2 regions of the Bacteroides sp. AF39-11AC genome follow, and region 2 is predicted to be linked to the other one. Evidence: riboswitches for the same ligand, from Rfam matches in the RefSeq annotation. Region 2 holds a riboswitch; the other holds the start of a gene.

Region 1 (4,780 bases), on a different contig from region 2:
AATATTTTATCGGCATACGGGTAATGGGAAGTTCCTGCTGTCCTTCTTTGATACGTAGATGGAGTTTTCGTTTTACAAAACTGCCGTATTTCCACATCATCCAACCGTAGATGGCTGCCCCCAGATAATAGATATTTATTCCGAAATCAGCATACAGTCCGGCATCGTAATAGACGAAAATGTAGATAGCAGGCATGATGATGCCCGCTATCCAAAGATAGATATTCGCCCGGTATTCTAACCAGAGGTAGACAAGACCGACGATGGTTCCTATAATTTCAAGAGTTTGTTCCATATCTTAAAAACTCAGCGTAATATGTGCCAGCGCATTGATACCTGCATTAGGATAGTAGGCTGCGTAATTGGAAGTATAGAGCAGTTTACTGTCTTTGTCCTTTATCTGATTCTTTCCATGGCCTTCGTATACAGCACTTCCCGATGCATAACCATTGCTTTCGTATGTTTCGTCAAACAGATTATAAACTGTCACACCTACATTAACAGATTTCAATCCTTTCAGTTTGAAAGTATATCCGAGATTCAGGTTGCTCACACAATAAGCATCCAGTGTACAGTCCTCTTGATGAGCATTGTTTAAATATTGCTTGCTGACATATTGCGTTTGCAAAGATGCATTAAAACCTTTATAATCCAAAGAGATGAGACTATTTGCCATAAAGTCCGGTGAAAAGGAGATGGGAGTAGTGCCGATATATCGGGTTGTCTGAGAGATGCCCCAGCTTTCGCTGTACATATCTTTCCAGTCCTCATTCACATCACTTAGATATTCCGTATAATTCTTGATGCGGTTACGGCTCCATGTTGCGTTTACATCCCAGCGCAGCCAGTTTGTGATGCGTGCACCTGCCATCAGTTCAATCCCCATACGATAACTGTCCTTCACGTTCTCTGCTACGGCTTCACCAATTTCATTCAATTGCCCGTTCAGTACCAATTGATTTTTATAATCCATGTAGTACAGGTTGACGCCTGCATTGAACCAACCTTTACGGAACGTATATCCCACTTCGTAATCGAACATCCGCTCAGATTTGGGCTGTGCGGCAAATAAGTTATCAGTATAGTTATTGCGTGTCGGTTCCTTATTTGCCACACTGAAAGAGGCATAAAGATTATTATTATTGTTTATCTTCCAGAATATGCCGGCTTTAGGGTTGAAGAAGCTGAAATCTTCGTCAATATTCAGCGGTTGCAGATGTGCCGGATCAGCTGTCCAGTCCCATTTGTCATTATTGCCGTTTATCTTATAGCGCAGATAACGATATTGCATATCGGCATAGAAGTTAACTCCATCCAGTATTTCATAATTTATCTTAGCGTAGATGTTGCCATCCGTTTTCCGTCCGATGTTACGATAATATTCATGGTCAGGATTCAGTTCACCCAAATAATTCTTCACCCATACCACCTTGCCGTTATGGGTGTTTTTGTAATAATTCAGGCCACCGCCGATGGATGCATCCAATTTGTCTCCTTTATAATCGAAAGAGAATACTCCACCACCGAAACGGCTGTCTACCAGTTTACGGCGTACAAGGTCTGATTTCTCTATGGTAGTACCGTTTGTTTCAAAGGTTACCAAGCCATATTCTATCAGTGTACGCTTATTCTTATATTCCTCATAATAACCGTAGCCGTCTGTATAGTGTAGCGCTATGTTCAATTTCCACGAAGTAGACAATATCTGATTCAATAACAATTGATAATGCGTCTGGCGATAATAATCTATCTGGTTATCATAAAATCCGATTACGTTTCCATTATCATCTTCTATGGCGCCATTGGGATTATATTTGCGGTCGTTTTCCAGTGTTTCCTTATCCAGACCATCCCAGGCATGATAGGTTTCTTCTTTTCCCCCAAAGGTGATGAATTTTATAGTAGTCTTGTCTCCATAATATCCTCCTTGTACAAAGTAAGACTTCAGGTCGGCACTGGCGCGGTCACGGTAGCCGTCACTGTGGATATTAGATAAACGTGCATCGAATCCCCAGCGTCCATTAATGAGCCCCGTACCTACTTTTACGGTTTCTTTATGTGTATTGAATGAGCCGTAAGAGCCGGAGAACTCCGCATACGGTGTGGGCAAAATGCCTTGTGTTTTCATATTGATACTGGCACCGAACGCTCCGGCACCATTAGTGGAAGTTCCCGCTCCCCGTTGAATCTGCAAGTCCTGAAGTGAAGAGGCGAGATCGGGAGTATTTACCCAAAAGATAGAATGACTTTCCGCATCGTTCATGGGTATACCATTAGTGGTTACGTTGATGCGTGTAGCATCTGTTCCGCGTACTCGGATGCTTGTGTAACCGATACCTGCACCTGCATCGCTTGTTGTCAGTACTGACGGAGTAAATGACAACAGATAGGGGATATCTTGCCCGAAATTCTGCTTTTTAAGTTGTTCTTTACTGACATTGGTAAACGCCACAGGTGTGGTTCCCGTGGCACGGGTAGAGATAATTTCTACTTCCTGCAGGCTTATCACCCGCAAGCTGTCTTTTTCATGCGTCTGCGCACAGACACCCAGCGTTGCCATCAACAGGCAGGCCGCCATTGCATGTTTTCTCATTACAATTTTAACTATTAAAGATTAATACAGAAAAGGGGAACTTTTCTTCTTTTCCCTCCGCCGGCACTACCCGGATCAGGTCAATGGGTATGATCTCAGCCCGTCATATTAGGGCACCCCTTAGTTGAAATCGGGGGTAAAATTAAGCGTTTTCGCTGAAACACGCAAATCGAGTGAACGATAATCGGAAATATTTGTTACTTTTGTAAACCGGTGGGTGTTTCTCAATCCCGTTGGGAAAGTATAATTATTAACTTCAAACGAACAAATATTATGTTATTATTTTTACAAGCAGCGGCTCCTGCAACTGAAACTGTTGTGGAAGACGGTTTTAGTAAATTGCAGGTATTTCTCCAACAGTTGATAGACTGGGGAGTAAATGCGGGTGGCCATATCATTGGTGCTGTATTGATCTTTATTATAGGACGTTTCCTGATTTCTTTCCTTAATAAAATGTTGGCCCGCTTATTGGCTAAGCGACATGTGGATGCCAGTATCCAGAGTTTTGTAAAGAGTCTGGTGAACATTTTGCTGACTATCTTATTGATTATTGCCGTTATCGGTAAGTTGGGAGTGGAAACGACTTCATTTGCTGCCTTGCTGGCATCCGCCGGTGTGGCTATCGGTATGGCATTGTCCGGTAACTTGCAGAACTTTGCAGGTGGTCTGATTGTATTGCTGCTCCGCCCTTATAAAGTAGGTGACTTGATTGAAAGCCAAGGCATCACGGGTACGGTTCGTGAGATTCAGATTTTCCATACGATCCTGACTACCGGTGATAATAAGATTATTTATATCCCGAATGGTGCGTTGAGTAGTGGTACTGTGACTAACTACAGTCGTGAAGCTACCCGTCGTGTAGAATGGATAATCGGTGTGGAGTATGGCGAAAACTTTGATAAGGTGGAAGAAACGACCCGTCGTATCATTGCCGAAGATAAGCGGATTCTCAGTGATCCGGCTCCTTTTGTTGCCCTTCATGCACTGGATGCCAGTAGCGTGAATGTGATTATCCGTGCCTGGGTAAAAAGCGAGGATTATTGGGGAGTTTATTTCGATATGAACAAGACCATCTACTCTGTATTCAATAAGGAGGGTATTGGTTTCCCTTTCCCACAGCTGACGGTACATCAGGCAAAGGATTGATAGTAGTCTGGAATTGATTACCGTAAATGAATAAAGGGCATAACAAATTGTTGTTATGCCCTTTATTCATTATAGTTAATACTCGTGATATTTTTTATTGTAAATCACATTTCATATACTCCGAGTTCTTCCTCTATGGCTTCGCATTCATCTTTCTCTATATGTAGTAAGCGATTGATTTCCCTTCGCTTTTCGATATCAGTGAAATAACTTTCTACTACGGTATACAGGTCGAACCCTTTGGTGGAACCTGCTGCCATGTCTAATGACTCTACCATTTTCTCTACTTCCCTGTGAATGCGTTCCTTGTTGATGAAATGCAACTCATTACTATGAATCAGATACTTTTCCATGATCGTTGGTATTTAAAGTTCTATTGATATAACGTCTGTCGTGAACGGTTAGTTCATACAAAGGATGATAATTCATTCCGGTACCGGGGAATTTCCTGATACATCTTCTTTGCTTTTATCAGGATTTCAATAGAATATTTTCGCTATAAAACGATGTAAGCAATAAGTGTTCTCTTTCATAAACTAAAAGTAAATTTTATAACTGATATTCGGAATCATACCCGATCCGTCTTCTTTCTCTATCTTATGGGTCTTTTCGTTGTACTGGTAAAAGTGCATACCTGTGCGCATACCTACATTTAGCATTTTAATGGAAAACTCATGAGATATTTTCCTTTTGTTGATTCTATAACTGAAAGAAATATCACCATTGAGAGAAGGATCAAATTTCTTGCTGTAAGCTCTGGTTTCATCAAATTTGATATCATGTTCTATCAGGCTTTTCTCTTCGTCTACAGGAGTGTAGCGGTCGCCACCTTGGAAGAAGATACGTCCGTTAAGGCTTAGTACATTTTGTTTATTACGTCCCACCATCCATTCTTTTCCGGCAAGTACGTTTAGGAGGTAGTTTTTGTCTAAACGTGTGTTGCGCCAGATATGGTCCCCGGCTTTGTATCTCGATTTAAAAAGAGAAGCCGTTATCATATAGTAGAAACCATTTTTCATGTATTGTTCTAATGTGATGTCT
Region 2 (4,780 bases):
ATAATAACAAGCTATTTATAGTTATAAACAAAGTTCTCAAATAGTTTCAACGTCCCAAATTTACAGTTTTTCATCCTAACAGATTGATTTAAATCGTCCGAAAAAACAATTAATATTGTCCACATAGATTTTGAATCATAAACGAGTCTCCCTCTCATAGATAGACGTGTAACAAAAATGCAATATTTATGACACAAAAACATCATACGTATGTCCGACCTTTGCCGCCATAAATTAATCGACTACAACTTATTATGAAAAAAAGCGCATCCATGCTGCTCATCGCTCTGCTGCCACTGGCCGCAATATCTCAAAACCCTTACCGTAACGAAGACGGAAAGAAGGTAGACAAGGAAGAATTGGAAACAAAGGATTATCTACCGGAAATACACGGGACCATCCGTACCAAGTTTGAGTACCAAACAGAAATGGCTGCCAGCCGTTTTGAAGTGCGTAATGCACGCATCAGCATCACCGGCAACGTGCTGCCTATCGTAGCTTATAAAGCTGAAATCGACCTATCTGATGAAGGGCAAATAAAAATGCTGGATGCCTATGCACGCCTTTTCCCAATAAAGGACCTGACCGTCACTGCCGGACAAATGCGCGTACCGTTCACTATCGATGCCCACCGTTCTCCGCACCAGCAATATTTTGCCAACCGTTCATTTATTGCGAAACAAGTTGGTAATGTACGTGACGTTGGTGTTACATTGGGCTATAAATTAGGAACCGAAGTACCTGTCACGTTAGAAGGTGGACTCTACAATGGTTCGGGGCTGACCAATCAAAAAGAGTGGCACAAAGAGGTGAATTATTCTGCCAAAGCACAGTTCCTCTTTGCCAAGAAGCTAAACCTCGCTTTAAGCATACAGAGCATACAGCCACAGGACGTACGGATAAATTCGTATGACATCGGTGCTTTCTATGAATTCGGACGCTTCCACATTGAAGGGGAATACTTGTATAAAACCTATGCAGACAATGCCTACGACAATGTACATGCTGTAAATAGTTTCATCAACTACGACCTACCTTTGCGAAAAGTATTCAATAAAATGTCTTTCCTGGCACGTTATGACATGATGACCAGCCAAAGTGATGGCAAAGCCATCGATGAAGAAACCGGAGCTTTAGTCACCACTGACTACAAACGTCATCGCGTGACTGGTGGTATCACATTTAGCCTCAGTAAAGCATTCCGCACGGACCTTCGACTGAACTTTGAGAAATATTTCTATGCTAAAAACAGTATTGCCAAAGAGTCCGAACAAGACAAAATAGTGCTGGAACTAATGGTCAGATTCTGACACCTTTATTGGGAAGATATACTCCTCTAATTTACACTCGCCTAAGCAATGTTTATTTTGATTACTCTTCTTCAGATATATACCCTACACGTTGCAGAGCAGTACAAAGCTGTAAATATTGACTCGGCAGTCTTCAAAAACCCATCCAGAGCATACCTTAGCCATACTTGCTCCGTACCATCTCCGTGTTTTCTCCGTATAAAGGTACCTCTGAGTGGAGAATGTACGGAGCAAGTACGGTCTTGATACGGTTCGGATATGGAGCAGATATAAAGTGAATGCACCACACAGGAAAAGTGGATTGTAAGAATAAGAGATTATAAGTAGTATCATTCAAAGTTATCGAATAATATAATTTCAGTTATTTTATAAAATATAGATTATCTCTTTCTAAAACTTTCCATACAAAGTTTGATTATTTGCCTGAAAAATCTTATATTTGAGTAAATAACTCAATGCTTATGGCAAATCCGATTATTCCGGGAATACCCGAAGCAGAACAAGAACTGTTGTATCAGAAATTAAACGAATACAACCGGGGAAGAACATCTTACAAAGATGTAGGTGCTTATCTGGTAGCACTGCCCCGTCCCGATTACCCCCGTTATTCATTATGGATTTATTCTCCACTACCCGAACGCCAGTCTATTTTTTACATTCAAGACCTTTCTACAGATATTCATGAAAGCCTGCGGGCAGCAAGCAGTCTATGTTATTACTCTCCCCGCTGCATGCTATTGGTGGAGTATAATGCTAAACGTATGCAAAGTAAGGGAGACGATATTATTGCTTTCGGGAAATATCACGGACATTTCCTGCACGAAATCTTCCGCATCGACCCGAGTTATGTTAGTTGGATTGCCTATAAATTCACTCCCCGTATTCCTAAACAGGAACGTTTCGTACAAATAGCACAGATATACCATTCCGTTCATCTGGATATTCAAAAACGACAGGCAAGGCAGAAATATTCTACCAGCCGCTTTCTGGGTAAGGAGGGAGATAAAGTAGAGAACCTAACGCTGAAAGTACTACGTGTACGGTTGGAAGACGATCCTTACAAAACAATGGTCAAAGGAACAACTCCCTATTTCCATGTCCGGCAGATACTTACACTGGAAGACCCTATCGGCAATCTGATTACTTTCCGGGTAAGTTCCCGCACTGCAAGCCGGGAATCGTGCCAAGTGCCCGGTACAGAGCACGCTTTCCAACCTGGTGAAACGGTATTTATCGCTTCAGCACGTATCTCATGCACCTTTACTTCGGGAAACAAGCAATATACACGACTGAATTATGTTAAGTTTAAATAATCATAAAAGATAAGCCGGTCTCTTTCCGGTTAAAAACATTCGTCCTTACTTTGTCGGCAGAAAAGGGGGTGCTATAAATATAGCTGAGATTATACCCAATGAACCTGATACGGTTAGTACCGTCGAAGGGAATTTTTCTTCTTATCTTCTTACTATTCGTTTATACTACTGCCCCTTTCTGCAAGTATAATTTCTAAATTCAGAATTTGAATGTTTGACGTACAATTCATTACGCATTTTACGGCATCCATTTCTTATCCGGACTCCGCACGTATAGCCCTCGAAGGAGGCTGCCACTGGGTTCAACTTCGGATGAAAAATGCTTCCGAAGAAGAACTGAAGACCACAGCCATGCACGTACAGGAACTCTGCCGCCAATACGGAGCTACTTTCATCATTGATGATCATGTAGATCTGGTGAAAGAAATTGGTGCGGACGGTGTCCACTTAGGAAAACTGGATATGCCGATAGAAGAAGCAAGGAAAATGCTGGGCAAAGGGTTTATTATCGGTGGAACCGCCAACACATTTGCGGACATCAGGCAACATGTTACCGATGGTGCCGACTACATAGGTTGCGGCCCTTTCCGTTTCACAACTACCAAGCAAAAGTTATCACCTATCCTGGGACTGGACGGCTACCGTTCCATACTTGCACAAATGCAGAAGGAAGGCATATCCATTCCGATTATTGCCATCGGTGGAATCACACGCGAAGACATTCCATCCCTGAAAGCATTAGGACTGAGCGGGATAGCGCTAAGCGGCGGTATTCTGAAAGCAGAGAATCCTGTACATGAAATGGAGACAATTATACGACTGACCCAATAGCAATCAATTAGTGAACCATGGAAGATAAAACAAGAATTACTTATCCCGAATCCGAGAAAGTCTATATGCAAGGGCAACTCCATCCTTACCTGAAGGTGGGGATGCGAAAAGTAAACCTCACCCCTACCGTAGTAGTGGAAAACGGGAAAAAAGTCATGACGGAGAATGCACCTGTCTACATCTATGACACAAGTGGTGCATACAGTGATCCAAACCTGAAAGTAGATTTAAAGAAAGGCCTGCCACGCCTCCGCGAACCGTGGATACAGGAACGGGAAGTTGAACGACTACCGGAAATCAGTTCCGAATATGGAAAGATGCGTCTGGCGGACAAAAGTCTCGATCCCTTACGTTTTGACCATATCACCTTGCCCTATCGTGCAAAGGAAGGAAAAGAGATTACCCAAATGTATTATGCCAAACAGGGTATCGTTACCCCGGAAATGGAATATGTAGCCATCCGTGAAAACATGAACTGCAAAGAACTGGGTATAGATACTTACATCACACCAGAGTTTGTAAGGGAAGAGATTGCAGCAGGACGTGCCGCATTGCCTGCCAATATCAACCATCCTGAGGCAGAACCTATGATCATCGGTTCAAAGTTTCTTGTAAAGATCAATACCAATATTGGAAATTCGGCTACTTCCTCTACTATTGAAGAAGAAGTGGAAAAAGCCGTTTGGAGTTGCAAATGGGGTGGAGACACATTGATGGATTTATCTACAGGAGAAAACATCCACGAAACCCGCGAATGGATCATCCGTAATTGCCCCGTTCCGGTAGGTACAGTCCCTATGTATCAGGCTATGGAAAAAGTACGCGGAAAAGCGGAAAACCTTACCTGGGAGTTATTCCGGGATACGCTGATCGAGCAGTGTGAACAAGGAGTGGATTATTTTACAATTCATTGCGGCATACGCCTGAAGAATATCCATTATGCTAACGAACGCCTTTGCGGAATGGTGAGTCGTGGTGGCAGTATCATTTCACAATGGTGCAAGGTACATCAGAAGGAAAGTTTCCTGTATGAGCATTTTGATGATATATGTGATATATGTGCACAATATGATGTGGCACTCTCTTTAGGAGACGGTTTACGTCCCGGAGCGATTCGTGATGCCAATGACCGGGCTCAGTTTGCGGAGTTGGACACAATGGGTGAACTCGTAGAGCGTGCCTGGGCAAAGAATGTACAGGCATTCATCGAAGGTCCCGGTCATGTGCCGATGCATAAGATCAGAGAGAATATGGACCGGCAGATAGAAAAATGCCACGGAGCACCATTTTATACCCTCGGTCCGCTGGTAACGGATATTGCACCGG

What was found. A riboswitch is a leader RNA that binds a small molecule or an ion and turns the genes downstream of it on or off. The one in region 2 is predicted to bind thiamine pyrophosphate.
Region 1: linked by a shared signal. The riboswitch ahead of DW036_RS16980 (TonB-dependent receptor) and the one ahead of DW036_RS08950 (thiamine phosphate synthase) in region 2 are both predicted to bind thiamine pyrophosphate.

What each region holds. Positions count from the first base shown of each region.
Region 1 is NZ_QROH01000007.1:316,952-321,731, reverse strand. It holds gene pnuC (nicotinamide riboside transporter PnuC) at 1-295, opposite strand, end outside; gene DW036_RS16980 (TonB-dependent receptor) at 299-2,593, opposite strand; TPP riboswitch at 2,628-2,724, opposite strand; gene DW036_RS16975 (mechanosensitive ion channel family protein) at 2,867-3,739, shown strand; gene DW036_RS16970 (hypothetical protein) at 3,844-4,092, opposite strand; gene DW036_RS16965 (carboxypeptidase-like regulatory domain-containing protein) at 4,276-4,780, opposite strand, start outside.
Region 2 is NZ_QROH01000004.1:80,182-84,961, reverse strand. It holds gene DW036_RS08965 (metallophosphoesterase) at 1-2, opposite strand, end outside; gene DW036_RS08960 (porin) at 255-1,310, shown strand; gene DW036_RS08955 (hypothetical protein) at 1,772-2,623, shown strand; TPP riboswitch at 2,678-2,771, shown strand; gene DW036_RS08950 (thiamine phosphate synthase) at 2,834-3,454, shown strand; gene thiC (phosphomethylpyrimidine synthase ThiC) at 3,472-4,780, shown strand, end outside.